Regions from separate parts of the Rhodoferax sp. GW822-FHT02A01 genome, predicted to be linked through region 2. Evidence: riboswitches for the same ligand, from Rfam matches in the RefSeq annotation. Region 2 holds a riboswitch; the other holds the start of a gene.
The links. A riboswitch is a leader RNA that binds a small molecule or an ion and turns the genes downstream of it on or off. The one in region 2 is predicted to bind thiamine pyrophosphate.
Positions count from the first base shown of each region.

Region 1 (14,683 bases), 1.8 Mb from region 2:
GGAGCTCATGCGACAGCCGCCTGGGGTTGTAGCAATCGGCTCAATGCTTCCGCCGATTGAGGTCTGCCGGTGAGGTAACCCTGGACCAGGTTGCAACCGGCAGCCTTGAGGAAGGCAAACTGGGCATTGGTTTCCACACCTTCGGCCACCACCTTGAGGTCAATGCTGTGCGCCAGGTTGATCATGGCGGTAATCAGCTTGCGATCCGATATGGCTTCGCTGCCGTCTTCACCCATGGCGGTGACAAAAGCCTTGTCGATCTTGATGCTGGACACCGGCAGACGGGTCAGGTACGACAGACTGGAGAAGCCGGTACCGAAGTCGTCAATCGAGAAGCGGATACCGTGTTCGCGCAACCGGGCCAGCGCCCTCTCGGTCTTCTGCTGGCTGCTCATCAAAGTGGATTCCGTGATCTCCAGAACGAGTCTGGAGGGATCTATGCCGGACTCCCGTATCACTTCCAGCACTTGCTCGTCAAAGTTGTCGCTGCCGAACTGCACGGGTGAAACATTGACCGACATGACAAAGTCCGGATCCAGGGCGTGGAACTTCTTGAGCTGGTAGCAGGAATAGCGCAAGGCCCATTTGCCCAGAAAAGGCATCAGGCCCGAATCTTCCACGATGGGGATGAACTGGTCCGGATTGACGCGTCCCAGATCGCGGTTGACCCAGCGCATCAGCGCTTCGGCACCAACCAGATTGTTCTGCATGTCGTACTGTGGCTGGTACTCCATGTAGAACTCGCCTTCCTGAATGCCGTTGTGAATGGCGGCCCGGATGGAGAAGTCCACATTGGCCTCAGTCGCGGCAAACACGGTGACACGGTTCTTGCCCGCGTTCTTGGAGAAATACATGGCCGTGTCGGCATTCTTGAGCAGGGTGGAGTAGTCCTCACCATGCAGCGGGTACTCCGCCACGCCGATGCTCACGCCCAGATAGGCATTGTGCGGCGCAGTGTCATAGGGACGGGCTACGGCCAGCAGCACGTTCTTGAGTGCCAGCTTGGCGGCCTCCGCGTTTTTGCCCCCGTACAGCAGCACGAATTCGTCACCACCCAGGCGCGCCATCATGTCACCCGGCCCAATGAGCTTGACCAGACGTTTGGTGGTTTCCACCAGCACGGCGTCGCCCATGGCGTGGCCATAGGTGTCGTTGACTTTCTTGAAGCCGTCCAGATCCAGCAGGGCGATGGAGAACGGTCCCTTGCCTTCCTGTATGTACTCGTCCACTGTCTTCTTCAGGAAGGCGCGGTTGGGTAAGCCGGTGAGCTCGTCATTTTCGGCAGCCCGACGTAGCGCGAAGTCTTCGGTCTTCCAGCGGGAAATATCGAATATGCAGAAAACGTGCTGACCCACACCCGACAGTGGATAGCAGCGCAGGTTGATCCAGCACTCCGTACCACCCTTGAGAATGCGCAGGTCGCGCGAGAAGGTTTCAGCTGTCCCGGCCAGCGCCTGACGGAAGCCCGCGACGTCTTCCGGGTGTACAACCTCTGCAAAATTCTTGGGTATCTGCGCGCCAGGAATCTGGGTAAACCAGCGCTGGCCCGGCTCCGACACGAACAGGATATCGAGCTTGCCGTCTACCCGCAGCACGGCATCCAGGACCCGATCCAAGGTGGGGGAGCTCATGGTGGATTAGTTGAATGGAAGGGCATGGAAACAAGAATTAGAGATTTCGCCTGCCAATGCTCACATTCATCCTCCAACAATTGCTATTAATCTGGAGAATACCATTCACTAACGCGTTTCAGCAAACCGCCCCAGGTCGGTCCCGCCATGGGCGCAGCATGACGCTGTCGAGGTGGTTGTGTCCATGACCGTGCCAATATCGCAGCCGTGTAAAGTCGGCGCCAACTGCTCGGGCAAGGTTGTGCGAGTGTGGTCTGTACGACACACTCCCCTGTCTGGTGAGGGTCTGTTTCGATTGAACCGCCTGCAAGGCTCGTGGTACCCTTATGAGTACCCAATATAAAACAGTTGGCTCTAATATCGTCACATATGATCCAGTCTGATCAGGACATTCGCAACCGGTTGCTGGTTGCGAAGCTGCCTGCGATGCCACAAATCTTGCTCAAGTTGCTTGGGTTGTGCCAAGCAGACGGAGCGGGCATGGCTGAAATGGCCAAGCTGGTGGCCAACGATCCGGGCATGACGGTCAAGGTACTCAACGTAGCCAACAGCGCAGCCTACAACCGGGGTGGACAGAAAGTGGGCCTGATGCAGGCCCTTTCCACTTTGGGCTCGGACATGATCAAAACCCTGGTCATCAGCGAGTCGGTGCTGCAGACATTCAACAGCTTTCCGTATTCCGCCAACAGTGACCTGCGCGTCTTCTGGAAGCATGCCTTGACCACGGCCGTCATTGCGCGCGAGCTGGCCCGGGCCATGGACTATGCGCATGGTGAGGAAGCCTATCTCGCCGGCCTGCTGCACGATGTTGGTCGCATGGCGTTGCTGGCAGCCGCGCCCGACGACTACACCAGCATCTTCTACTCGCCCGACAACGAGACGCTGTGCGCCCTGGAGCAGCGTAGCCTGCAGATTTCCCATGTGGAGGCAGGGGCCTGGCTGATCGAGCGCTGGAATCTGGACTCCTACATGGCCGATGCGGTGCTCTACCACCATGAGCCGGCCAGCCGGGTCGAGGGTGCGCACCCGCTGATCCGCATTGTTCATCTGGCCCATGCGCTCGCTTCGCACGACGCAGCGCTGCCGCTGGCCGAAGATGCCGGCTACCTGTGCAAGATTTCCGGCGAGAACCTGCTGGCGATCACGCAGGGAGCCGCCGGGCAGGTGGAAAAGGCAGCAGCCTATCTGGGCATTGATCTGTCGGGTCTGGAGGCCTGGACGCCACCGCAGACCTTGGGTGCTCCGGCGGCCAACCCGATCCAGCAGCGCATGAACGAGGAAATTCAGCACATGGCGCTGGCCGCCGAGGTGGGGCAATCGCTGGCGCGGCAAAAGGATGACAACCAGCTCCTCAAGGTCATACGCCAGAACGCCCAAATCCTGTACGACCTGGACAACACCATCATTCTGCTGATGAGCGGCAACGCCCAGTCACTGGTCGGCGTGTCCGTGGCGGACCATTTGCAGCGGTTGTCCGAGTTTTCCGTGATGCTGTCGGCTGGTGGCGGCATCGCGCAGTGCGCCTTGCAGAACCGGGTGGCTTTCCTGAGCCGCAAGGATGGTTTGCTCAATCTGAACGAAGAGCAGCTCCTGCGCACCTTTGATGCGGATGGCCTGGTATGCATTCCCCTGACCAGTGGCGCGCGTTGCCTGGGCGTGCTGGTGGGTGGTGTTCCCGCTCGCCTCATGCCCGATCTGAAGCGGCGCGAGCGCTTTCTGCAGGCCTTTGGTGTGCAGGCCGCTACGGCGCTCAATGTGGTCAACAGCGATCGCAGCGAGATCGACCGCCGTATCACTGCCATCAAGGAAGAGCATCGGGAAAGCGCAAGGCGCGTGCTGCACGAAGTCAACAATCCGCTGTCCATCATCAAGAACTACCTCGGTGTGCTGGATGACAAACTCACACGGCATGAACCCGTGGAAGGCGAGCTCAGCGTATTGAATGAAGAAATCGACCGTGTCGGCAACATCATGAATGAGTTTGTCGGCGCGGCCCCCGTGGTCGCGCCCGGCAAGGTCAATCTCAATCACGTCGTGGGCAATGTGGTGCGCCTGTTTCGCGAGAGCAAGTTCCTGCCCCCGTCGGTGGAAATCCTCTCGCAATTGTCGGAGCGCGACTGCGAGATCGAAGGCCCGGCCGACACGATCAAGCAGATCCTGGTCAACCTGATCAAGAATGCTGTCGAGGCCATGCCCAAGGGCGGTCGTATCGAGATCGCGCTCGGTGGCCCGGTGCAGCGGGATGGCCGCCCCTACTACACGCTGTGCGTGAAGGACAACGGTCCCGGCATTCCGCCCCAACTGCGTAGCCGGCTGTTTTCTCCCGTGCAGAGCACCAAGGCTGGCACGAATCGCGGCATTGGTCTGAGTATTGTGCATGGTCTGGTCAAGAAGCTGGGCGGCAGAATCGAATGCCAGAGCAGTGCCATGGGCACCGCGTTCGAGATGGAATTGCCCGTGCCCGTGACGGCCTCCGCTCGCAGCGGCGCCGGCATGCCTTTCCTGCAAGATCGTGTTTGATACCCACGCTTCGGCTGGAAAGGGCGCATCGGCCGATGCCGCGTTTCTACAGTCCTCCCAATTGCTCAACTCTCCGGTAGGCGAATACCAGCCACGCGTATTGCTGGTGGATGATGAACCCCGCGTGCTGGCCAGTCTGCTGGAGCTGCTCAACGGCAGGGGCTACCACATCACAACTGCGGGCGGCGGACGGGAAGCCATTGAACACCTGAGCAGGACGCCGTTTGATCTGGTGGTGCTTGACCTGCACATGCCGGAAGTGAGCGGGCATGATGTCATGGACTTCATCAGCGTGCGCAATCTGGACGCCCAGGTCGTGGTGACCAGCGGTGCCACCGAAATTGAAGCAGCCATCGGAGCCATACGCCAGGGCGCCTACGGCTATCTGCGCAAGCCGTATCCGAGGGAAGAGCTCTACAAGACCGTGGGCAATGCCCTGCAGCAGCGGCGCCTGGAGTCGGAAAACCAGCGCATCGCGCAGCAGCTCAAGCGCTCGGAGCGCATGTACCGCTATCTGGTGGATAGCTCGCCAGACATCATTTACACCCTGGGTCCGGACGGCTGCTTCACCTTCATCAATGACCGCGTACAACAACTGTTGGGCTACCGGCGCGAAGAGCTGATTGGTCAGCATTACTCCACCGTGGTGTATGAGGGCGATATGGAGCGCGCCAACTATGTGTTCAACGAAGGGCGCACCGCGTTTTCGCAATCGCGCAGCGTGGAACTGCGGCTCAAGCCTTTGCGCGCAGAAAACGAGCCACGCACCTTCAGCATCGTCATGGTGATGATTCAGCCGGGCACGGACAGTGACTCGGTGAAGCTGGATGCGCGCCACAAGACCGAAGGCGGCACCTACTGCGTGGCGCGTGACGTCACCGAGCGCAAGCGCGCCGACGAACAGATTGCCTATCAGGCCTATCACGACATCCTGACCGAGCTGCCCAATCGCGCGCTGTTCAAAGACCGCCTTGGCCTGGCATTGCTGCAGGCCAAGCGCAACGAGACCAATCTGGCGGTGATGTTCATTGATCTGGACCGCTTCAAGGTGGTGAACGACACGCTGGGCCATGGCGCAGGCGATGCCCTGCTGCAGCAGGTGGCCACGCGGCTCAAGGCCTGTCTGCGCCGCTGCGACACGCTCTCGCGCCTGGGAGGTGACGAATTCACCGCCGTGCTGCCAGAGCTGAGCGACCGCCAGGACGCCGCGCTGATCGCGGGCAAGTTTGTGGACTGTCTGCGCCAGCCGTTTCAGGTGGCTGGTCAGCCCGTGCACGTGTCGGCCAGCATTGGTGTTGCCCTGTACCCCTACGACGGTTCGCAGCAGGAGGAACTGGTGCGCAATGCCGACATCGCCATGTACCACATGAAGTCGCAGGGCAAGAACGGCTACGCGTTCTTCCATGCCAGCCTGCTCGAAACCTCGTACCAGAAGATCGTGCTGGAGCATGACCTGCACATGGCCCTGGAGCGCGGCGAGCTGGAAATGTTCTACCAGCCGCAAGTGGACATCAGCACCCAGAAGATCATCGGCGCCGAGGCGTTGATGCGCTGGAACCATCCCGCGCGCGGCTTCATGGGAGCCGGCGAATTCCTGCCGTTTGCCGAAGAGAGCGGCCTGATCCTGCCTATCAGTGACTGGATGCTGGAGGCCATTTGCCGTGACTTCCTGGAGTGGACGGCACTTGGGGGCGACTCCATGCGCCTGTCGCTCAACATCTCTCCGCAGTACCTGGACCGGGGTGACTTCTTCGAGAAACTCAAGAACGCGCTGGTGCGCCACCAAATCCCGCCCGGGCAGATCGAGGTCGAGGTGACCGAGAACATCTGCATCCGCAATCCGCAAAATGCCATCGATCAGCTCGACAAGCTCTGCCAACTGGGCGTGAGCGTGGCGATCGACGACTTCGGGACGGGCTATTCATCGCTGTCGTATCTGCACCGCTTCCCTATCCATACCATCAAGATCGATCGCTCCTTTGTCATGGAAATCCAGGACTCGGGTGCCCAGTTCCCGGTGGTGCTGGCCATTGTGGCCATCGCGCAGGGCCTGGGCCTGAACCTGGTATCGGAAGGGGTGGAAACGGCCGTGCAGGCCAAGTACCTCGCCGACGCGGGCTGCAGGATCATGCAGGGCTTTCTCTACCATCAGCCCATGGCGCAGGGCAAGTTGGTGGAGCTGCTTTCGGCGCAAGCGTCGGGCGGCGCAGAGCTGCACACACTCAACTGAATCCAATTTCGCATACACTGGCCGGGCTTGTCGGGGCGCCGTAGACGAAAGTCGAGGCTGAGACCACTTTGGTGGAACCCGCTGAACCTGATCGGGGTCATTCCCGCGTAGGGAACAACGCATATTGGCACCGGTCCCACCTGGCAATTCCCAGGGCACAACCCGGCCGCCCAGGCAGGCTCCATTCTTTACAACCGGAGACCGCCATGACCCAAACATCCAACACCGTAGATACCGCGGGCCTCGCCAGCCGCATCACCCGCACGCCTTTCCCGGGCTCTTCCCGCATCCATATCCAGGGTTCGCGCCCGGACATCCGCGTGCCGTTTCGCGAAGTCACGCTCAGCGACACGCTGGTGCACACTGGCAGCGGTGAGCCGCGGCGCGAGCCCAATCCGGCCTTGCGGCTGTATGACTCTTCCGGCATTTACACCGATCCTTCGGTGCCCGTGGATATCACCCGCGGTCTGGCACCCTTGCGTGCCTCCTGGATCGCCGAGCGTGGCGACACCGAAGCGCTGCCGGGCATCAGCAGTGCCTACGGGCGCCAGCGCCTGCAGGACCCGCGTCTGCAGGCCTTGCGCATGGCCCACACCCCGGTACCGCGCCGCGCCAAGGCGGGCGCCAACGTGTCCCAGGTGCACTATGCCAAGAAGGGCATCATCACGCCCGAGATGGAATACATCGCCATCCGCGAAAACCTGGTGCGTGCGCAACTCCAGGAGCGCCTGGCCACCGAGCGTCTGCCCAAACCGGGCCAGGCCTTTGGTGCGTTGATGGCGCAGCAGGTCACGCCCGAGTTCGTGCGCGACGAAGTGGCCCGCGGCCGCGCCGTGATCCCCTCCAACATCAACCACCCCGAGAGCGAACCGATGATCATCGGCCGCAACTTCCTGGTGAAGGTGAATGCCAACATCGGCAACTCTGCAGTGACTTCTTCCATTGAGGAAGAAGTGGACAAGCTGGTCTGGTCCATCCGCTGGGGCGCCGACACGGTGATGGACCTCTCCACTGGCGACAACATCCACGAGACGCGTGAATGGATTCTGCGCAACTCACCCGTGCCCATCGGCACCGTGCCGATCTACCAAGCCTTGGAAAAGGTACATGGCCGCGCCGAAGACCTGAGCTGGGAACTGTTCCGCGACACGCTCATCGAGCAAGCCGAGCAAGGCGTGGACTATTTCACCATCCATGCCGGCGTGCGCCTGGCCTATGTGCCGCTCACCGCCAACCGCCTCACCGGCATCGTCTCGCGCGGCGGCTCCATCATGGCCAAGTGGTGCCTGTCGCACCACCGCGAGAGCTTTCTGTACGAGCACTTCGAAGACATCTGCGACATCATGAAGGCCTACGACGTGTGTTTCTCGCTTGGCGACGGCCTGCGTCCGGGCTCGATCGCCGACGCCAATGACGAAGCCCAGTTTGCCGAACTGCACACTTTAGGCGAGCTCACGCAGATTGCCTGGAAGCACGACGTGCAGGTGATGATTGAAGGGCCGGGTCACGTGCCGCTGCAACTGGTCAAGGAAAACGTGGACAAGCAACTGGAGGCCTGCTTCGAGGCGCCCTTCTACACCCTGGGCCCGCTGATCACGGACGTGTCGCCGGGCTACGACCACATCTCCTCAGCCATGGGTGCTGCCAACATCGGCTGGTACGGCACGGCCATGCTGTGCTACGTCACGCCCAAGGAGCACCTGGGCCTGCCCAACCGCGATGACGTCAAGCAGGGCCTGATCGCCTACAAGATTGCCGCCCACGCGGCCGACCTGGCCAAGGGATTCCCCGGCGCGCAGATGTGGGACAACGCCGTCTCCAAGGCGCGCTTCGAGTTCCGCTGGGAAGACCAGTTCCGCCTGGCGATCGACCCGGACACCGCCATGGCCTACCACGACGAAACGTTGCCCAAAGAGAACGCCAAGGTGGCGCATTTCTGCTCCATGTGCGGCCCCAAGTTCTGCTCCATGAAGATCTCGCAGGAAGTGCGTGACTTCGCGCGGCTGAACCCCGCCAGCACCACCTTGCAGGGTGCAGCGGGCGTGATTGCCATCCAGCAAGTCAGCTCGGCTTTGGACGAAAAGGCCCAGGAGTTCCGCCAGGCCGGCAGCGAAATCTATCTCTGAGAGGCGCGCGCATGAAGCCTTTGCACATAGGCATTGCGGGCGCCGGTCTGGCTGGCCGTATGCTGGCCTGGCGGCTGCTGCGTGCCGGCCATCGCGTCACGCTTCTGGACAGCCGCAGGCGTGACGCGCTGGACACGGCATCCATGACGGCTGCAGCCATGCTCTCGCCGCTGGCAGAACTGGCGGTTTCCGACGCCGTGGTGTTCGCCATGGGGCAGCGCTCCATGCAGCTCTGGCCGCAATGGGTGGATGCGCTGCACGCGGATCACCCGGATGCGCCGCCGGTGTACTACCGCCAGCAGGGCACGCTGGTGGTGGCCCACGCTCCCGACCAGAGTTCCCTGCAGCACTTCACCCGGCTGCTGCAGCACAAGCTGCCGTCCGCGTTTGCCACGCAGGTGCAAAAGCTGGACGCTCCAGCCATCGCCCAACTGGAGCCCGCTCTGGCCGGGCGCTTTGCCAACGGCCTGCATCTGCTGGGCGAGGGGCAGCTCTCCAACGAGCAGTGGATGGCGGCGCTCTCCGGTGTGCTGGACCGGCTGGGCGCCGTCTGGCACGAAGGCGTGCCGGTCGAACTGCTGGAAGCGCAACGCATGGTGGCGCGCAACGGTCTGGAGGTGGCCGTGGACATCTGCGTGGATGCACGCGGTGTGGGCAGCAAGTCGGCGTTGCCGCAGCTGCGCGGTGTGCGTGGCGAGGTGCTGCGCGTGGAATGCAAAGGCGTGCAGTTGCAGCGACCCGTGCGGCTCATGCATCCGCGCTACCAGCTCTATGTGGCACCACGCCCGGACCATGCGTTTGTGGTCGGCGCCACCGAGCTGGAGTCCGAAGACACCGGGCCGGTCACCCTGCGCTCCATGCTGGAGCTGGGCAGTGCCTTGTACAGCCTGCACCCGGCCTTTGGTGAGGCGCGGGTGGAACGTCTGTCGGCCGCGCTGCGCCCGGCATTGGACAACGACCAGCCCGCCTGCCTGCAGCGCGAGGGTGTCTGGCACATCAACGGCTTGTACCGCCACGGCTACCTGTGCGCACCTGCGCTGGTGGAGTCGCTGGTGCAGAAGATTACGGAGCAACAACCATGAACGAACGCGAAATTTTCATCAACGGAGCGGTGCTGCAAACGCAGGCACCCAACCTGCAGGCGCTGCTGCTGGAGCGCGGCTTTGCCATGGACGCGGCCTTTGCCTGCGCCATCAACAACACCTTTGTGCCACGCGGGCTGTGGCCGCAGCAGCCGCTGCAAAGTGGCGACCGCGTGGACGTGGTGGCACCGATTACCGGAGGCTGATATGCAGGATATCCCCCAGGACAAGCACAGCGTCGCCGCGACAGAAGACACGTGGCAAGTGGCTCGCACCACCCTGTCCAGCCGCCTGCTGCTGGGCACGGCGCATTACCCCTCACTGCAGGTGCTATCCGATGCGGTGCAAGCCAGCGGCACCCAGGTACTGACCGTGGGCTTGCGTCGCATGCAACCCGAGACCGGCGGTGGCAACCACTTCTGGCAGCGTGTGCAGGCTATGGGTTGCCACGTGCTGCCCAACACCGCGGGCTGCCACAGTGCCAACGAGGCCATCACATTGGCCCACATGGCGCGCGAGATCTTCGGCACGCCCTGGATCAAGCTCGAAGTGATCGGCGACGATTACACCCTGCAGCCCGATCTGCTGGCCACGCTGGATGCGGCCACGCAGCTGGTGCGTGACGGCTTTTCCGTGTTCGCCTACACCACCGATGACCTAGTCATGGCGCAGCGCCTGCATGGTGCCGGTTGCGCCGCGGTGATGCCCTGGGCCGCCCCCATAGGCAGCGGTCGCGGCCCCATGAACCCGTATGCGCTGGAGACCTTGCGCCGGCGCCTGCCCGACGCGATGCTGGTGGTCGATGCGGGGCTGGGCCGCCCGTCACACGCGGCCACCGTGATGGAGTTCGGCTTTGATGCCGTGCTGCTCAACACCGCCGTAGCCCAGGCTGGCGACCCGGTGCGCATGGCGCGCGCATTTGCCAGCGCCGTGTCAGCCGGACGCGACGCCTTCCAGGCCACACCCATGCCCGAGCGCAGCGCCGCACAGGCATCCACCCCCACCGTTGGCATGCCGTTCTGGCATGCGCAGTAAAGGACCGTATGCCAGCACAAGCTACCTCTGCCTCCTTCGTACCCCTGAGCGGGCCTTTGGGTTTTTATCCGGTGGTGCCCGACGCAAGCTGGGTGGAGCGCCTGTTGCACTGGGGCGTGCGCACCGTGCAGCTCCGATTCAAGCCCGCTTCGGGCGACGATGCCGCAGTGCGAGAGCAGGTGCGTGCTGCCGTGGCCGCAGGTCACGCCGTGCCCGGTGCGCAGGTCTTCATCAATGACCATTGGCGGCACGCCATCGCGCTGGGCGCCTACGGCGTCCATCTGGGACAGGAAGACTGGGCCGCGCTGAGCGATGCTGAGCGCGATGCCTTACGCAGTTCGGGCATGCGTCTGGGATTGAGCACCCATACGCCCGCCGAGCTTGCTTTGGCCAAGGCTGCACGCCCTTCGTATTTGGCCATCGGGCCGGTGTTTCCCACCACATTGAAGGTCATGCCGTATGAGCCTGTGGGGCTGGAACGTCTCCAGGACTGGGCGCGCCTGGCAGCACCCTATCCGGTGGCTGCCATTGGCGGCATCACGCTGGAATGCATGGCCGATGTGCGCAACTGCGGTGTGGATGGCGTGGCCGTGGTGAGCGCCCTCACCCAGGCGGTGGACCCGCGGTTTGCGTCCCAGCAGGGGTTGCGGGTGTTCGAAAAGGGCCCGACCACGGGGAACCCATAGCGGCCCTTTTTCCTCACGCGCTGACTTTCATCAAGGCAGGGCGCGCCGACAGGGCGCAGGATCAGGGATGCGGTTGAGCCAGCATCTTCTGTTCACGCGGGGGCCTTATGACAGCGAAAAACATTCTCCTTATCCAGGGTCATCCGGATGGCTCCGTCATCCACCTGGGCCATCACCTGGAAGAGGCCTACGCACAGGGCGCGCAGTCCGCGGGTCATGCGGTGCGCAGGCTGGCCGTGGCCCAGCTCGACTTTCCCCTGCTGCGCAGCCAGAACGATTGGCAGAACGGTGCCCTGCCACAAGGTCTGGTGCAGGCGCAGAAGGACATTGCCTGGGCCGAGCACATCGTCTTCTTTTTTCCGCTGTGGCTGGGCGACATGCCGGCACTGCTCAAGGCATTTCTGGAACAGGTGGCACGCCCCGACTTTGCCTTCAAGAGGGATGGCAAAGACCTGTTCCAGCACAAGGCCCTCACCGGGAAGTCCGCCCGCGTGGTGGTCACCATGGGCATGCCAGCACTGCTGTACCGCTGGTATTTCCGCGCCCACAGCGTGAAGTCACTAGAGCGCAACATCCTGGGCTTTGTGGGCATCTCGCCAGTTCACAAGACGCTGATCGGCTTGGTCGATGCGCTGGGTGAAGCCGGGGTACAGAAATGGCAGGTACATCTCACCAGACTGGGCGCACAGGCCAGCTAGGACCGGACAGTGGGGATTCACAATTTCGTTCCATTTATGCAGTATTACTGTATATTATGCGCAAGTGCGCAGAGGTGCACACGACCCATACACCGAGAGAGCCTATGGAAGCAGAAACACGCAAGAACGTCGTACGGCGATTCAACAAGGAAGTCATTGAAGAAGGTCGTCGAGCGTCCTTCCTGGAGCTGATGGACGAATCCTTCGTCAACCGCTCCGCACCTGACGGGGCACCCAACGGGCCCGAGAGCATATGGAACACCTTCGAGAAAGTGCTGCGCCCGGCACTGGGCGGACTGAAGGTTGAAATCCATGAACAGCTCTGTGATGGCGACAGGGTGGTCACCCGCAAGTGCATCAGTGGCACCCACACGGGCAGCCTCATGGGCTTGGCTGCGACGGACATGCCCGTGGTCATCGACGTGATTGATATCGTGCGTGTGCATGGCGGTCGGTATGTCGAACATTTGGGCATCAACACGCTAACGGCGGTTCTATCCCAGCTGCGGGCTGGCTGAAGCAGGTCTTGCAAATCGGAATCTAGCAAGACAGGAAGGGCGCCTAAGTGACCAGACGAAGTACGGCAGTGAGAGCGTCAACCGAGGCGGAGGCCTTGGCGGACGAACTGCGTGAAGTCATTGGCCGCTTTGTCAGGTCGGTGAGAACCCAGGCGGGCACTCCGTCAGACGCACACGGGGAAACGCTGGCCTACCTGGAGCGCGCTGGCCCCGTGAGTATTGCAGTACTTGCCGACGCCCGGGGCGTGAAACACCAAAGCATGCGGTTGGTGACGACGCGTTTGGAGGCAGAGGGACTGATTGAACTCCTGCCCGATCCCAAGGATAAGCGGGGCTATCGCATCCACGTCACGCAAGCCGGTCTGCGGGAAACAGCAACTGACCGCACGGCAAGGGCGCAGTGGATCGCAAAAGCTCTGGCGGAAGCCTTGGACGAGGACGAGCGGGATATCCTGCGCCAGGCAGTTCCCGTTTTGAAAAAATTGGTCGATCTCGCCCAGGGCTAACCCTGGGCGCCGGGCAGCCGGCTGTGCCGGCTCGACCACGAAGCCGCTACCAGGCGTAGCCTACGGTGATGGGTGCGTGGTCGGAGAAGCGCTGGTCTTTGTAGATGGCAACTTCGCGCGCGCCGGCGGCCAGAGTGGGTGTTGCCAGGTGGTAGTCCAGACGCCAGCCCACGTTCTTGGCATAAGCCTCGCCACGGTTGCTCCACCAGGTGTAGCAAGCGTCGGTGGCGGTGGGCTCCAGGGTGCGGTAGACGTCGACCATGCCGCCCTCGGTGAGCAGCTTGGTCATCCAGGCGCGTTCTTCGGGCAGAAAGCCGGAGTTTTTCTTGTTGCCCTTGTAGTTCTTCAGATCGATTTCCTGGTGCGCGATGTTGATGTCGCCGCAAAGGATGTAGTCGCGCTCGGCCTTGAGCGCCATCATGTGCGGGTAGAACTCGTCCAGAAAGCGGAACTTGGCTTGCTGCCGTTCTTCACCGGACGAGCCGCTGGGAAAGTAGGCGCTGATGATGGAGTGCTTGCGCTGCAGCGTGTCAAAGCGCAGCTCCACGTAGCGGCCCTCGGGGTCGAACTCCGGCGAGTTGTAGCCCACCACCACGTCGCCGGGCTCCAGCTTGGTGTAGATGCCCACGCCCGAGTAGCCTTTTTTCTCGGCCAGATGGAAGTAGCCGCGCAGTCCGGCAAGCTCTTCGAAGCGGTCGGCCAGATCGGGCGCCTGGGCTTTGACCTCCTGCACGCAAATACAATCCGGTGCGGCCTGCGCAAGCCAGGCTTCCAGACCTTTGCTGGTGGCGGAGCGGATGCCGTTGAGGTTCAGGCTGGTTAACTTAAACAAGGAATTTCCCATGTCGATTCAAGACCCTGCGCAAGGCGCGAAAGCGGACCCGCTGGCCCTGGAGTTTGTGGCATTTGCCGTGGAATGCGGGGTGCTACGCTTCGGTGAGTTCAAGACCAAGGCGGGTCGCATGAGCCCGTATTTCTTCAACGCAGGCCTGTTTGACGATGGCGCCAGGCTGATGCGTTTGGCCGAATTCTATGCCCAGCGCCTGCTCTCCAGTGGCATCGAATTCGACATGGTGTTCGGCCCGGCCTACAAGGGCATTCCGTTGGGTGCGGCGCTGGCCGTGGAGCTTGCCCGGCGCGGTCGCAACGTCCCGTTTGCCTACAACCGCAAGGAGGCCAAGGACCATGGCGAAGGCGGCACCCTGGTGGGCGCTCCGCTCAAGGGCCGGGTGCTGATCGTGGACGACGTCATGTCGGCGGGAACGGCAGCGCGTGAGTCGATTGCCATCATCCGTGCGGCGGGTGCTGTGCCGCACGCGGTCTGCATCGCTCTGGATCGTCAGGAGATGGCCACGGAGAACGGCCAGGATGTGCCTTACAGCGCAGTGCAGTACGTGCAGCATAAACTGGGGCTGCAGGTGTGTTCCATTGCGAAGCTCACTGATTTGATGCAGTATCTGGCAGCCGGTGGCAGTGGCAGTTCGCCCGAAGACCATCAGAGAGTGTTGGCGTATCGTCAGCGCTACGGAGTCGAAGAAGGAAGCTTATGAAATTTGTAGCAGGTGGATTGCTGGCGTTGTTCACGGTGACAGGCGCTGCCTGGGCACAGAACGCGCCAGTGGGAGGAATCTATACCTGTGTGGATGCACAA
Region 1 covers NZ_CP152376.1:1,253,329-1,268,011, reverse strand. The annotation lists gene AAGF34_RS06000 (HDOD domain-containing protein) at 1-9, opposite strand, end outside; gene AAGF34_RS05995 (GGDEF domain-containing protein) at 6-1,631, opposite strand; gene AAGF34_RS05990 (HDOD domain-containing protein) at 2,001-4,151, shown strand; gene AAGF34_RS05985 (EAL domain-containing protein) at 4,213-6,381, shown strand; TPP riboswitch at 6,403-6,512, shown strand; gene thiC (phosphomethylpyrimidine synthase ThiC) at 6,588-8,507, shown strand; gene thiO (glycine oxidase ThiO) at 8,519-9,589, shown strand; gene thiS (sulfur carrier protein ThiS) at 9,586-9,795, shown strand; gene AAGF34_RS05965 (thiazole synthase) at 9,797-10,624, shown strand; gene AAGF34_RS05960 (thiamine phosphate synthase) at 10,633-11,310, shown strand; gene AAGF34_RS05955 (NAD(P)H-dependent oxidoreductase) at 11,418-12,008, shown strand; gene AAGF34_RS05950 (ester cyclase) at 12,113-12,526, shown strand; gene AAGF34_RS05945 (MarR family transcriptional regulator) at 12,622-13,032, shown strand; gene AAGF34_RS05940 (exodeoxyribonuclease III) at 13,079-13,864, opposite strand; gene pyrE (orotate phosphoribosyltransferase) at 13,875-14,582, shown strand; gene AAGF34_RS05930 (DUF4124 domain-containing protein) at 14,579-14,683, shown strand, end outside.
Region 1: another riboswitch for thiamine pyrophosphate. It lies ahead of thiC (phosphomethylpyrimidine synthase ThiC); the one in region 2 lies ahead of thiM (hydroxyethylthiazole kinase).

Region 2 (14,683 bases):
CTGATCGGCTGGACCACGTTCGAGCTGGTCATCATGCGCGATGGCACCTTGGCCATTCTCAAACAGTCCCTGGGGTTGCCGCTCGAAGGCTGGGTGGGCAACGCGGCGACCACGCTGTTGTGGGGCGCGGTGCTGACGCTGCTGCTGGCCGGGTCCATGACCCAGCTGGTGCGCAAGATCATCGGCCGCTATGGCCTGCCGCTGGTGCTGCTGTCGCTGCTGTGGCTGAGCTGGCAGTTTGGTGGCAAGGTGCAGTCACACGGATTCGCTGCCTTCATGGACCGCGCGGGTGACGGCAGCATGGGCCTGCTTGCTGCCATGGATCTGGTCATTGCCATGCCGGTGTCGTGGTTGCCGCTGGTGGCGGACTATGCACGCTTTGGCAAGAGCGGACGCGGTGCCTTCTCGGGTACCTGGGTCGGCTACGCGGTGGCCAATGTCTGGTGCTACGCGCTGGGTGTGATGGTGGCCAGTGTGTCGGCCCCCGACGCCGATCTGGTGGGCACCTTGCTGCTGGCGCAAGGCGGCCTGATTGCGCTGAGCCTGATCCTGGTCGACGAAATCGACAACGCCTATGGCGATGTGTATTCCGGCGCGGTTTCCACCCACAGCCTATTACCCAAGTGGTCCATCCGCACCTGGGGCATGCTGCTGGCGGTGCTGTGCACCGTGCTGGCACTGGTGCTGCCCATGCACGACCTGGAGCCTTTCCTGCTGATGCTCAGCTCCGTGTTCGTGCCACTGTATGGCGTGATCCTGGGGCGCCTGGGCTTTGCAGAAACCCGGGGTAGCTCGGGCGTGAAGGTGGATTTTGTCGCCGCCGGCATCTGGATCGCAGGCATTGTCGTGTTCCAGGTGTTGACGAATTTGGCGCCGCAGTGGGGTGCCACCTTGCCCACCCTGCTGCTGACCGGCGTGCTGGCGGTCGTGACCCGCAAACCCTGAGCGTTTCAGCGCGGCAAGCGCACCATGGCCTGGGGTGCGTAGCCGTGGTTGAGTGGTCCGCTGCCTTTGCCGGTGCGCACCTGCGCACCGTGCAGCAGGGCGCCCCGTATGTAGCTGCGGGCAGATTGCACCGCCTCTGCCAGGGGTTGGCCCAGCGCCAGATGGGCGGCGATGGCCGAAGACAGAGTGCATCCGGTGCCATGCGTGTTGGGCGTGTGGATGCGGCTGTCGCGCATCCAGACCTTCTCGCCGGTCGCCAGCGCCAGCAGGTCACTCACTGCCTCACCCTGCAAGTGCCCGCCCTTGACCAGCACCGCGTTGGCGCCCATGGCTAGCAGGGCGTTGGCTGCGGCTTCCATGTCGGCTTCATTCTGAAGCTTGCGCTTCACCAGCAGCCCCGCTTCGTCGAGGTTGGGCGTGATCACAGCCGTGCGCGCAAACAGCTCACGCACCAGGACGTCTATGGCCTCGTTGTCGATCAACACCGCGCCGCTGGTGGCGACCATCACCGGATCGAACACCACTTTCTGCAGCGCGTGACGGTCAATGGCCTGGGCCACGGTGCGCACGATCTCGGGGGAGTGCAGCATGCCGATCTTGACGGCATCCACGCCAATGTCTTCCACCACCGCATCGATCTGATCGGTCAGCATCTGCGCCGGCACGCCATGGATGGCGCGCACGCCCTGGGTGTTTTGCGCGGTGAGGGCGGTGATGGCCGTCATGCCAAAGCAGCCCAGCGCGCTGAAGGTCTTCAGGTCGGCCTGAATGCCGGCGCCACCGCCGCTGTCGGAGCCGGCAATGGACAGTACACGGGGGTAGGTGAATGGCAAATCAATGGGCATCGATCAGGTCTCTCAAGTGTTGGCTGGCGCTGCGCGGGTCATCGGCCGAGCAGATGGCACTGACCACGGCCAGGCTATCGGCCCCGGCCTGCAACACGGCAGCAGCGTTGTGGGCATGGATGCCGCCAATGGCCACCAGCGGCAGCGGCGTTGCGGCGCGTGCGCGCTGCAGACCATCCAGTCCCCAGGGCGTGGCGGTATCGGTCTTGGTGGGAGTGGCATAGACCGGGCTCACGCCTAGATAGTCCACCGGCAGGCTCGCGCTTTGCATCACTTCGTCCAGTGTCTCCACCGACCAGCCGATGAAGACCCCCGGCGGGAGCAAGGCGCGTGCCGCTGCCACCGGCAGATCGCTTTGCCCCAGATGCACACCCTGTGCGCCACACGCCAGGGCAATGTCCAGCCTGTCGTTGATGATGAGCGGAATCTGCAAGGGCTGCAGTAGGTCCATCAGGGCCATGGCCAGCGCGTGGAAGTCGCGGCTGTTTGCGTGCTTCTCGCGCAGTTGCACGCAGGTCACGCCGCCCTGCACCGCAGCCAGCACCACATCGGTCAAGGTGCGACCTTTCAGGCTGGGTTGGTCGGTGACCAGATACAGGCGCAGAGCTTCGCGCAGCCGCTCGCGGCTCCAAGGTGTGGCCTGAGCGTGAGTTACCAAGGCTTGAATTCCATCTTCAGACGCTGCTCCAATGTGGCCTGGTCCAGCAACTGCAATTCGTCGAGCATGATCACCTGCATGCTGCCCACGCCCTGGCGGCGTACCACGGCCTTTTCGGCAGCCACTTCACCGACCACGCCCATCAGCGCCATGGCAGAGACTGTGGCGCGCCAGGCGTCGGGCTGCACGGCGCAGAAGGCGCCGATCAGGGCCGTGGCCGAGCAGCCCACGCCGGTGATGCGGGTCATCCATTCATGGCCGTTGCCCAGCAATGCCCAGCGTTTGCCGTCCACGATGTGGTCGGTCGGGCCGCTCACGCACACCACGCCACCGGTGCGCGCCACCAGGGCGCGCGCCGCACCCAGCGCATCGTTGGATGCGGCACTGCTGTCCACGCCCTTGGTCTGCACATTGGCACCAGCCACGCTCATGATCTCCGAGCCATTGCCGCGAATGACGGTGGGTGCAGCGGTGCCCAGCAACAGCTCGATGCTCTCGTTACGGTAGGCCGTGGCACCGGCACCCACCGGGTCCAGCACCGTGGGAATGCCACGCTGTGTGGCGGTCTGCAAGGCCAGGCGCATGCTCTCGATCCAGTAGGGCTCCAGCGTGCCGATGTTGAGAACCAGCGACTGCGCAATGCCGGCCATGGCCTGCACCTCTTCGTGGGCATGGGCCATCACGGGCGATGCACCGGCGGCCAGCAGCACATTGGCGTTGAGGTTCATCACGACAAAGTTGGTGATGCTGTGTACCAGGGGGGCACGCTCTCGCACAGCGGTGATGTCGGCCCAGATGTCGGAGGGGGAGAGCAGGTCGGTCATGGTCTTCCTAGTGTGGTCAGGGACCGGGACCATGCAAAGAGCAGCGAAGCGGGCTTCCCTACGCTGGCATGACCCAGATCAGGTTCAAAGAGTATTTCTCAGCCACCGGCGGTGGCACCTCTAGCAGGGTGGATTATCGGTGATGTTGTGGTGCAACCGAAAGAAGCCTCACTTCATCTTGGAAGCCAGCTTGATGGTGTCCCCTGCCACCATGAACAGGCCATGTCCCCGGTGGTGGAGCGTGTCCGGTTTCTTGATTGAAGTATCTACCCAGGCTTTGATCACCTCCAGCACAAAGAAGCCGTAGCGATTGACCATGCGCGTATCGGCGACCCGGCACTCCAGGCTGGCGTAGCACTCGGCAATCAGGGGCGCGGCGACCAGCGATGCCGGGGTGCGGGTCAGGCCGAATGCCTGGTACTTGTCCATGGCTTGGCCGGTGCTGTTACCGCACTGCACGACCTTCTTCGCAAGTTCAGCAGTCGGAATGTTGAGCACGCATTCTCGGGTGGCCCTGAGCGCGGAATAGCTGAAGTTGCCTTTGCTCACCACGCATCCCACCATCGGTGGCTCGAACTCCATCATGGTGTGCCATGACTGTGTCATGACATTGGACGCCCCCTTGTGCGCTGTTGTCAGCAGCAGTACCGGGCCGGTTTCCAGCAGTCCATACACCTTCGCCAGGGGGAAAGTTCGTTTGGGCATGTCGTGGGACTCCTGAGTCGGGTTGAATATCCTGCGGATCGGGTCACTCTACATCTTCAACCAAGCGACACCTGAACCGCAATCGTGTGAAACTGTTTCAGATCAAGTAGTGGTGCAGCCCCTGGCATAGAATGGCCCAATAGCTAAAGCCCACGAAGCCGTGGGACAGCGTGGCTCCGGGAGGGGCCGCCATGTTTTTCTTCATCCCTGCAAACTAGGGTCAGCCAAGCCTGATCGGTTCTTCGTACCCAAGAAGTCCGCTTCCCATCCAATGGGCAGCGATTTGTTTCTGGCTCTTTGTCGAGCCACGGCGGATGAACCTGCGCAGTGCAAGCTGCATAGCCACCTGCCACCCCCCTGGAGGTGCGATATGGGTATTGGTTCGGACGAGGATAGTTCTGCAGCGCCACAAAAGCCCGACCTGGACGCGCTGGATGTGCGGCAAGCAGACCGGCAGGAGCGCCGTGCAATCGTCAGCCCACTGACCTCCAGACAACTGGTGCACGAACTGCGTGTCCATCAGATTGAACTGGAGCTGCAGAACGAGGAGCTGCGTCGCATGCAGATTGAGCTCGCTGCCGCGCGTAGCCGCTACTTTGATCTGTATGACCTGGCGCCTGTGGGCTATTGCACCTTGAGCGAGGCGGAAATCATTCTGGAGGCCAACCTCACAGGAGGCAGTCTGCTGGGCTTGTCGCGCGATGCGCTGGTGGGCAAACGCTTCCAGAACTTCATCTGGGCAGCGGATCAGGATATCTACTATCTGCACCGCAAGAAACTCTTTGATACGGGCCTTCCCCAGTCGTGTGAGGTACGTCTGCTGCGTGCCGGTGGCAGTACCTTTTGGAGCTTGTTGCGTTCCACCTTCGACTCCGGATCGACCACCAAGGCGCTGCACCGACTGGTGCTGACCGACGTGAATGAAAGAAAGCTGGAGCAGGACCACATACGCATCAGCGACATTGCACTCAAGGCTGTATCACAGGGTGTGCTGATCGCCAGTCCGGAGTTGCAGGTGGTTTCCGCCAATCAGGCCTTTCTAACGATGACCGGCTACTCCGAGCCGGAGCTGATCGGTGCTTCCTGCAGCATCTTCAATGGACCGTTGACCAATCCGGATACGCAGTGTGCATTCATGCAGGCCATCCAGGCGCAAAGGGACTTCAGCGGTGAGTTCGTCAACTACCGCAAGGATGGAAGCCACTTCTGGAACCAATTGGTGGTCTCCCCGGTACGCGATGGCCAGGGTCGACTGACGCACTTCATCAGCATCAATACCGACGTCAGCGTCCGCAAGGAGCTGGACCGTGTTCTGCTGGAGAAGAACCTGGAACTTCAGCGCACCACCGCCCTGGCCGAGCGTGCCAACCAGGCCAAGTCGGACTTTCTCTCCAGCATGAGCCACGAGTTGCGCACGCCGCTCAATTCCATCCTGGGGTTTGCGCAGTTGCTGGAGTCGGGTACCCCGGAGTTGACCACGCTGCAGCAAAGAAATATCCAGATGGTCCTGCGCGGGGGCTGGTATCTGCTGGCGCTGATCAACGAGATACTGGATCTGTCGTCCATTGAGTCCGGAAAACTCGCGCTGTCACTGGAACCGGTTGCCATATCGCAAGTGCTGGCTGATTGCCAAAGCCTGATTGCCCCCCAAGCGGAACGCAGCGGCATCCAGGTGAATTTTCCGGTGCTCAGCGATTCGCTGGTGGCCACAGCCGATCCCTTGCGGCTCAAGCAGGTCATCGTGAATCTGCTGTCCAACGCCATCAAGTACAACCGCGTCAATGGCGTGGTGGATGTGACGGTGAGCAGCGACGCGCAGCAGACGCTATGCATCCGCGTGCAGGACATGGGTGAGGGCTTGTCCGAGGAGAAGATGTCGCAGCTGTTCCAACCCTTCAACCGGCTCGGGCAGGAGTCCAAGGGAACGGAAGGGACGGGCATTGGCCTGGTCCTGACCCGGCGCCTGACCGAGTTGATGGGAGGCCGCGTCGGAGTGCAAAGCACCATGGGGGTAGGCAGTGTCTTCTGGATCGAACTCCGCGTGCCGCAAGGATGAAGGTATGACAAACAAGAAAAACGCCACACGCAGCACGGATGATCGTGCAGTGGCTGCTGTGGATTCCGGTGCAGTGTCTTTCCCTATTGTCGGAATCGGCGCCTCTGCCGGTGGTCTGGCTGCGTTTGAGGCCTTCTTCGCCGGCATGCCTGCGGACCGCGACACCGGCATGGCCTTTGTGCTGGTACAGCACTTGGCGCCCGACCACAAGAGCATTCTCAGCGACCTGATTCGAGGCTACACCCGCATGCAGGTCTTTGTGGTGACAGAAGGCATGGTGGTTCAACCCAACTGTGCCTACATCATTCCGCCGAGTTTTGACATGGCACTGCAGCTTGGCGCGCTGCATCTGGTCGAGCCACTGGCGCCGCGTGGCCAGCGTCTGGCGATTGACTATTTCTTCCAGTCGCTTGCGGAGGACCAGCAGGAGCGCGCCATTGGCATTGTGCTGTCGGGTACGGGTAGTAATGGCACGCTGGGCGTGCGTGCCATCAAGGGCGTAGGCGGCATGGTGATGGCGCAAAGCACGGCGTCCAGCGAGTTCGATGGCATGCCGCGTAGCGCCATCGCCACCGGTCTGGTGGATTACCAGCTGCCGCCAGCGGATATGGCGGCACAGCTCATGGCCTATGTTGCCCATGGCATGGGCAAGCTGTCGCGTACCGTCCATTCAGCCATGCCCATGAGCGAAAGCGCGCTCAAGGAAATATTTGTATTTCTGCGCACCCAGACCGGGCACGACTTCTCGCAATACAAGCCCAGCACCATCTGCCGCCGCATCGAGCGACGCATCACCTTGCATCAGCTGGACTCGCTGGAGACGTACGTCACCTTCCTGTTGCAAACTCCGACCGAGGCACAGGAGCTGTTCCGTGACCTGCTGATCGGTGTGACCAATTTCTTTCGTGACCCGCAGGCATTCCAGGTGCTGGCTGATGAAGTCATTCCCTCGCTGTTTGAAGGCAAGCCTTCTGGCGCCACGGTGCGTGTGTGGTCGGCCGGCTGCTCCACCGGCGAGGAGGCGTATTCGCTGGCGATTCTGCTGGTCGAGCAGATGCAATTGCGCAAGCAAAGCTACACGGTGCAGGTGTTTGCCACCGATATCGATGCCCGGGCTATCGCGGTGGCACGGGCCGGGCTCTATCCGGCTGGTATTGCCGCTGACATCAGCCCGGAGCGGCTGGCCCGTTACTTTGTGCAGGAGCCCGATGGCGCGGGCTATCGCATCCACAAAAGCATCCGCGATCTGCTGGTGTTTTCCGAACAGGACCTGATCAAGGACCCGCCTTTCTCCAGGCTGGACCTCATCAGCTGCCGCAATCTGATGATTTACCTGGACGCCAATTTGCAGAAGCGGCTGATCCCGTTGTTTCACTACGCGCTGCGGCCCGGCGGAACGCTGTTCCTGGGCAGCTCTGAGGGCATTGGCGAATACGACGCCCTGTTTGCTGTGCTGGATCGCAAGTCCAAGCTGTATCTGCGCAGCGGCGAAAAGTCGGCTGGACAGCCCAACCTGGGTTTCCTGCTTGCACCGCTGCCAACAGATGAGTCCCCAGCGCGCCAGGGGCGGCCTACCAAGGCAGCGTATTCCTTCAAGCCGCCCTTGCGTGAGCTGATGGAGCAGGAACTGATCAAGCGCGTGGCCCCGGCCGCGGCCTTGGTCAATGCCAAGGGTGACATCGCCTATCTGCATGGACGCACCGGGATGTACCTGGAGCCCAGTGCGGGGGAGGTTGGGGTGCAGAACATTCTCAGGATGGCGCGCGACGGGTTGCGTCCCGGTCTGAGTACGGCCCTGCGTACTGCTGCAGCCACGCAGAAATCAGGTGAAGCCCTCAACCTCATGGTCAAGACCAACGGGCACTACACGCAGGTCCATGTGCTGGTCCATCAGGTGGGCGCCAGCGGCGCGGGTGTACCGGAGGAACCGGTGTTTCTGGTCATCCTGCAGGATGCGCCCCACGCTGCGCCGCTCGCAGCGGCAAACGGCAGCGCCGACGTGACTGCATCTGACAGCCGCGCACGCATCGAGGCGTTGATGCAGGAGTTGCGGGCCAAGGATGAGTACCTGCAGAACACCCACGAAGAACTGGAGAGCTCCAACGAAGAGCTCAAGTCCAGCAACGAAGAAATGCAGTCCGTCAACGAAGAACTGCAAAGCACCAATGAAGAGCTGGAGACATCTAAGGAAGAGCTGCAGTCCGTCAACGAAGAGCTGGCTACGGTCAATGCCGAGCTGCAAAACAAGGTCACCGACCTCTCGCATGTCAACAATGACATGAACAACCTGCTGGCGGGCACCGGCATCGGCACGGTGTTCGTGGACTTCAAGTTGTGCATCCTGCGCTTCACCCCGGCAATCAGCAGCATCATCCATCTGATCCCTTCCGATGTGGGGCGCCCGGTGGCGCACATTGTTTCCAATCTGGTGGGCTACAGCAGCCTGGTGGCCGATATCAAGAAAGTCCTTGCAGATCTGGCGCCCCTGGAGCGCGAAGTGCAAACCCCCGAGGGACAGTGGTACACCTTGCGTATCCAGCCGTATCGCACCTTGGACAACGTCATCGAAGGTGCGGTGATTTCATTTGTCGATATCTCCGAAATCGTGCGCGTGCGCACTGCGCTGGCCACCACGCGTGCGCTGATGGAGCGCATCGGTGAATTGGCCAAGGTCGGCGGCTGGGAGTTCGAGGTGCAGAGCCGCGCACTGTACTGGTCTCCGGAGACTTGCAGAATTCACGAGGTGGACCCACCGCTTGCACCCACACAAGAGGCCTCGATCCAGTTCTATGCGCCGCAGGCCAGAACAGCAATTCAGACGGCTTTTCAGGCGGGCATGGAGCATGGGACCGCGTGGGATCTGGAGTTGCCGCTACAGACGGCCAGGGGTCGCGCCATCTGGGTGCGCTCACAAGGTATGGCCGTGATGGAGGCCGGCAGGGTGATACGACTGTTGGGCGCCATTCAGGACATTACCGAGCGCAAGCAGATTGAAGAGGCACTGCGGGAAGCGAACCACCGACTGCTGGCCCAGGCACAGGACCGGAACTGATTCGCTAAGCCCGCCTACTTTTCAAAAGGCGGCAGGCTTGTGGCACTGTGACACGGGCTTGTCACATTATTCCATTATCATCGAACTATGGAATCCAACGAAGTAGTCAAAGCCCTCGCGGCGCTTGCCCAGTCGTCCCGGCTGGAGGTGTTCAGGATGCTGGTTGTCGCCGGTGCGCCCGGACTGACCCCTGGTGCCCTGGCAGAAAAGGTGGACGTGGCGGCCAATACGCTGTCGTTTCACCTCAAGGAGCTCCTGCACGCCGACCTGATCACCCAGGAGCGCTCCGGGCGCAACCTGATCTACCGCGCCCGCTTTGACCAGATGAATGCCTTGCTGGCCTACCTGACCCAGAACTGCTGCCAGGGCCAGGCCTGCCTGGCAGAAACCTCCACGCAATGCGATTGCTGAAACCCGAAAGACCACCCGTGACAACGACAACCCCACCACTGAATGTACTGTTCCTGTGCACCCACAACTCGGCGCGCAGCATCCTGGCCGAAGCCCTGCTCAACAGCATGGGCAAGGACCGCTTCAAGGCCTATTCCGCTGGCAGCAGCCCGCGCGAAAACCAGCAGCCCAATCCCTTGGGTCTGCAGGTTTTGCAAAAGGCAGGCATTTCCACCGAGGGCTTGCGCAGCAAGAGTTGGGACGAGTTTGCAATCCCCGGCGCGCCGCAGATGAACCTCATCATCACTGTCTGCGACAACGCCGCCGGCGAGGTCTGCCCGATCTGGCCTGGACACCCTGCGACTGCCCACTGGGGCTATCCAGACCCTTCCGAGGGCGACGGCACGGATGCGGAAAAGCTGGAAGCATTTCGCAAGACCCTGCACGCCATGAAACGTCGTCTGGAGCTGCTGGTCAGCTTGCCTGCTGGCAAGCTGGATCAAAGTGTGCTGCAGACCAGCGCACGCGAACTTTCCAAGGCCTGAGCCCTCAATGCGTACACAAACCATGAGCGTGTTCGAGCGCTACCTGACAGTCTGGGTCTTCCTGTGCATCGTGATCGGCATTGCATGCGGGCAATTCCTGCCGGATGTGTTCCAGGCCATTGGCCGCATGGAGATTGCCAAGGTCAATCTGCCGGTGGGGTTGCTGATCTGGGTCATGATCATCCCCATGTTGGTGAAGGTGGACTTCGCCGCTTTGGGCGAGGTGCGCAAGCACATCAAGGGCATTGGCGTCACGCTGTTTGTGAACTGGCTGGTCAAGCCATTCTCCATGGCGTTTCTGGGCTGGCTGTTCATCCGCCACTGGTTTGCACCATTGCTGCCGCCGGACCAGCTCGACAGCTACATCGCCGGCCTGATCCTGCTGGCCGCCGCGCCCTGCACGGCGATGGTATTTGTGTGGAGCCGACTGACCGGCGGAGACCCACTGTTCACCCTGTCGCAGGTGGCGCTCAACGACAGCATCATGGTGGTGGCATTTGCGCCGCTGGTGGCCTTTCTGCTCGGGCTCTCTGCCATTACCGTGCCGTGGGATACCTTGCTGACCTCGGTGGTGCTCTACATCGTGATTCCGGTCGTCCTGGCGCAGTGGCTGCGCAGGTCCTTGTTGTCCAGGGGTGTTGCGGCTTTCGATGCGGCCATGGCCCGCATCGGCCCCTGGTCCATCACTGCGTTGCTGGCAACCCTGGTGCTGTTGTTCGCTTTCCAGGGCGAAGCCATCCTGCAGCAACCGCTGGTGATCGGTCTGCTGGCGGTGCCCATCCTGATTCAGGTGTTCTTCAACTCGGCACTGGCCTACTGGCTCAACCGTGCCGTTGGCGAGAAGCACAACATCGCCTGCCCCTCGGCGCTGATTGGCGCCTCCAACTTCTTCGAGCTGGCGGTGGCTGCAGCCATCAGTCTCTTTGGATTCCATTCGGGAGCCGCATTGGCAACCGTGGTGGGCGTGTTGATCGAGGTGCCGGTCATGCTGCTGGTGGTCGCCATTGTCAACCATTCCAAGGGGTGGTACGAGCGCAGGGAAGCGGCCTGAATTACCACTTGGTTCAAGAGGTTACTCCTTAGTCATACAGTCGTTGCATCCCCACGCGGGCATGGCAACTTCCAAGGAGCATTCATGAACTACCGGTCAAAACTACTTTCCACATCTCTGGTTGGAGCGCTGCTGGCATTCAGCGGCGCGTGTATGGCAGATACCATGCGTATTAAGGCTTCACTGTCCGGTGCCAGCGAAGTTCCTGCTACAACGAGTGCAGGCGTAGGCATGGTGGACGGAACGTTTGACACACAGACCAATCAACTTAGCTGGACGCTTACCTATTCGGGTTTGACGGGACCGGCAAAGGCGGGGCATTTCCATGGTCCGGCTGATGTGGGAAAGAATGCGGGCGTTGCCCTGGGCTTCACCGGGTCGGTGGAGAGTCCGATCAAGGGTACGGCCACACTGACTCCGGCCCAGGCACAAGATCTGTTGGCCGGCAAGTGGTATGCCAATCTGCATACGGCGGCCAACCCCGGCGGTGAAATCCGCGGCCAGGTGACAGCCGCGCCGTAAGCCAAGTCAGGGACTTCCAATGGAGCGATACGCAGGCGGCAGATGGTTTCGCTCGTGGTTCCAGTGGCGCGCGCTTGCGCTCCTGGGTTTGATATGCACGTCGATGGCAGCCATGGCACAAACCAAACCAGCAACTCCCACAGCATGCCCTGCGCTGCTGCAGTACCAGTTCCCGCGTCTGCAGGACGACAGTCCCCAGAACCTGTGCCAGTACGCCGGCAAAGTGCTGCTGGTGGTCAATACGGCGAGCTACTGTGGCTACACCCGACAGTACGAGGGATTGGAGGCCTTGTACGCCAGGTATGGAAAAGATGGCCTGGTGGTGCTGGGCTTCCCGTCCAATGATTTTGGCAAACAGGAGCCGGGCAACTCCAAGGAAATTGCCGACTTCTGCTTCAACACATACGGCGTGAAGTTCCCCATGTTTGCCAAGACGGTAGTCTCCGGGCCGGGCAAGAATGCTTTCTATGGGGCATTGACCCAGGCAACCGGTGCCACACCGCAGTGGAACTTCCACAAGTACCTGATAGACCGCAGCGGCAAAGTGCTTGGCCATTACCCCAGCGACGTGGAGCCACAAAGTCCCAAGCTGGTGGCGGCCATAGAGCAGGCATTGCGCTGAACGGCGCCTGCTCTAGCTGGTGCTGGCTTCTGCCACCAGCCAATCCTTGAGGTATGCCACATCGGTGCGCAAGGCCTTGCCCTGAGGGGCCGTGATGTAGAGAGGCTGATCCGTCGTCACGCTGGCGTCAATGGGGCGCACCAGCAGGCCCTGCGCGATCAGCGGTTGCACGATATGTCGCCAGCCCTGCGCCACACCCTGTCCCTCAATGGCCGCCTGCAGCACGATGGAATAGTCGTTGAAGCGAAACAGCCGGGGCTGGCGCGGCAGGCTGATGCCAAAGCGGGCCAGCCAATCCTTCCAGGCCATGCGCGGGCGGTAGCGCTCTTCCAGTAGCAAGAGGGGGCTATGGGCCAAGGCCTTGAGATCCGGCAACGGATTCTCTTTCAGGAATTTTGGGCTGCAGACCGGGAAGATTTCCTCATCGACAAAATGCCAGCGCTGGTAGTGGGCGAAGTCGTCTGCACCCAGGGTGACAGCCAGGTCTATGCGCTCGCGCGCCAGGTCCAGGTCGGTGTCGGTGGTGATGACGCGCAGCTCGATATCCGGATGCATCTGCTTGAAGCGCGCAATGCGGGGCAGCAGCCACCAAGTGGCGGTCGCGGTGGAGACGGCCAGCGTCACTTGGTGCGCCTGCATGCCGCGCACTTCGCGCAGTGCCTGGTCGATCAGGGATAGGCCCATGCCCACCTGCTCCAACAGGTACTTGCCAGCCTCGGTGGTTTGCACGCCCTTGTGCTGGCGCTCGAACAGCGCCACACCCAGGTCTGCTTCCAGCAGGCGCATGGCGTGACTGACTGCAGGCTGGCTTATCCCCAAGTCTTCCGCAGCGCGGGTAAAGCTGCCCCGGCGCGCGGCGGATTCAAACACCAACAGGTTGTTCAGACTTTGGTTGGTTTTGGTGTCGGTCATAAGCTGAGTTTATGACAGACATGAGTGCGTTTGCCATTCACAGACACGGACGTTTGGCATAAGCTGGGCTCACGGCTGGCTCAGGGTCAGTCGCTGGTGCAGCTCTCTGCGCCAGTCCACCAACAACAAGGCAGAAACGATGACCGAAGCAGTAGCCTCCACCTCAGACGCCGAACTCCCACCAGTGGCTGCGGGTACCGACCACAAGAAGCACCGTCGTGCCGGCGGACGCGAGCGCCGCGACCCCAAGGCCAAGATCAATGGCCCGGCCTACATCCAGCGCAACATCCCGACCTACGACGTGATGGGCGAGGAAAACCTGCAGAAGATCGAAGTGACTGCGGAGCGCATCCTGGCCGAGGTGGGGTTGGACATCCGCGATGATGACGAATGCCTGGACCTGTTCCGCAAGGCCGGCGCCAAGGTCAACGGTATGCGTGTCACCTTCGAGCCGGGCCATGTGCGCGAGATACTCAAGACGGCACCCAGGGAGTTCACCCAGCACGCGCGCAACCCGCAGCGCAGTGTGCAAATCGGCGGCAAGAACGTGGTGTTCTCTCCGGCTTACGGGTCGCCCTTCGTGATGGACCTGGACCGGGGCCGCCGCTACGGCACGCTGGAGGACTTCCAGAACTTCATCAAGCTGGCTTATGCCTGCCCTTGGCTGCATCACAGCGGCGGCACCGTGTGCGAGCCTACCGACGTGCCGGTCAACAAGCGCCACCTGGACATGGTGTATTCGCACATGCGCTACTCCGACAAGGCCTACATGGGCTCCATCACCTCGGAAGAGCGTGCCGAGGATTCCATCGAAATGTCGCGCATCCTGTTTGGCCGTGAGTTTGTTGACCAGAACTGCGTGATCCTGGGCAACGTCAACGTCAACTCGCCGCTGCTGTGGGACGGCACCATGACCAAGTCGGCACGGGCCTACGCGCGCGCCAACCAGGCTGCGGTGATCGTGCCCTTCATTCTGGGTGGCGCCATGGGCCCGGTCACCAATGCCGGCGCCATCGCCCAGGCCCATGCGGAGACCATGGTGGGCTGCGCCATCACGCAACTGGAGCGGCCCGGTGCGCCGGTGATCTATGGCAACTTTTTGTCCAGCATGTCGCTGCGTTCGGGCTCGCCCACTTTTGGCACGCCCGAGCCCGCCATCGGCTCCATGGTGATTGGCCAGCTGGCGCGCCGCCTGAATCTGCCGTTGCGCTGCGCGGGCTCCTTCACCACCTCCAAGCTGCCCGACGGTCAGGCCATGCAGGAGAGCGTCATGTCCATGCTCTCGGCCATCCATTGCGGCGCCAACTTCATCCTGCATTCGGCGGGTTTCCTCGACGGACTGCTGTCCATGAGCTACGAGAAGTTCATGATGGACGCCGACTTCTGCGGCGCGCTGCACAGCTACCTGGGCGGCGTGGTGGTGGACGACAACACACTGGCCATGGACGCCTTCAAGGAAGTCACGCCCGGCGGCCATTACCTGGGAAGTGCCCACACCATGGCCAACTACACCACCGCCTTTTTCGACTCCACCATCTCCGACAACACGCCGTTTG
Region 2 covers NZ_CP152376.1:3,060,236-3,074,918, forward strand. The annotation lists gene AAGF34_RS14320 (cytosine permease) at 1-945, shown strand, start outside; gene thiD (bifunctional hydroxymethylpyrimidine kinase/phosphomethylpyrimidine kinase) at 951-1,790, opposite strand; gene thiE (thiamine phosphate synthase) at 1,780-2,448, opposite strand; gene thiM (hydroxyethylthiazole kinase) at 2,442-3,272, opposite strand; TPP riboswitch at 3,311-3,404, opposite strand; gene AAGF34_RS14340 (flavin reductase family protein) at 3,441-3,977, opposite strand; gene AAGF34_RS14345 (PAS domain-containing protein) at 4,348-6,033, shown strand; gene AAGF34_RS14350 (CheR family methyltransferase) at 6,038-9,085, shown strand; gene AAGF34_RS14355 (helix-turn-helix domain-containing protein) at 9,173-9,496, shown strand; gene AAGF34_RS14360 (arsenate reductase ArsC) at 9,514-10,020, shown strand; gene arsB (ACR3 family arsenite efflux transporter) at 10,028-11,071, shown strand; gene AAGF34_RS14370 (CHRD domain-containing protein) at 11,225-11,593, shown strand; gene AAGF34_RS14375 (glutathione peroxidase) at 11,697-12,215, shown strand; gene AAGF34_RS14380 (LysR substrate-binding domain-containing protein) at 12,228-13,127, opposite strand; gene AAGF34_RS14385 (trimethylamine methyltransferase family protein) at 13,267-14,683, shown strand, end outside.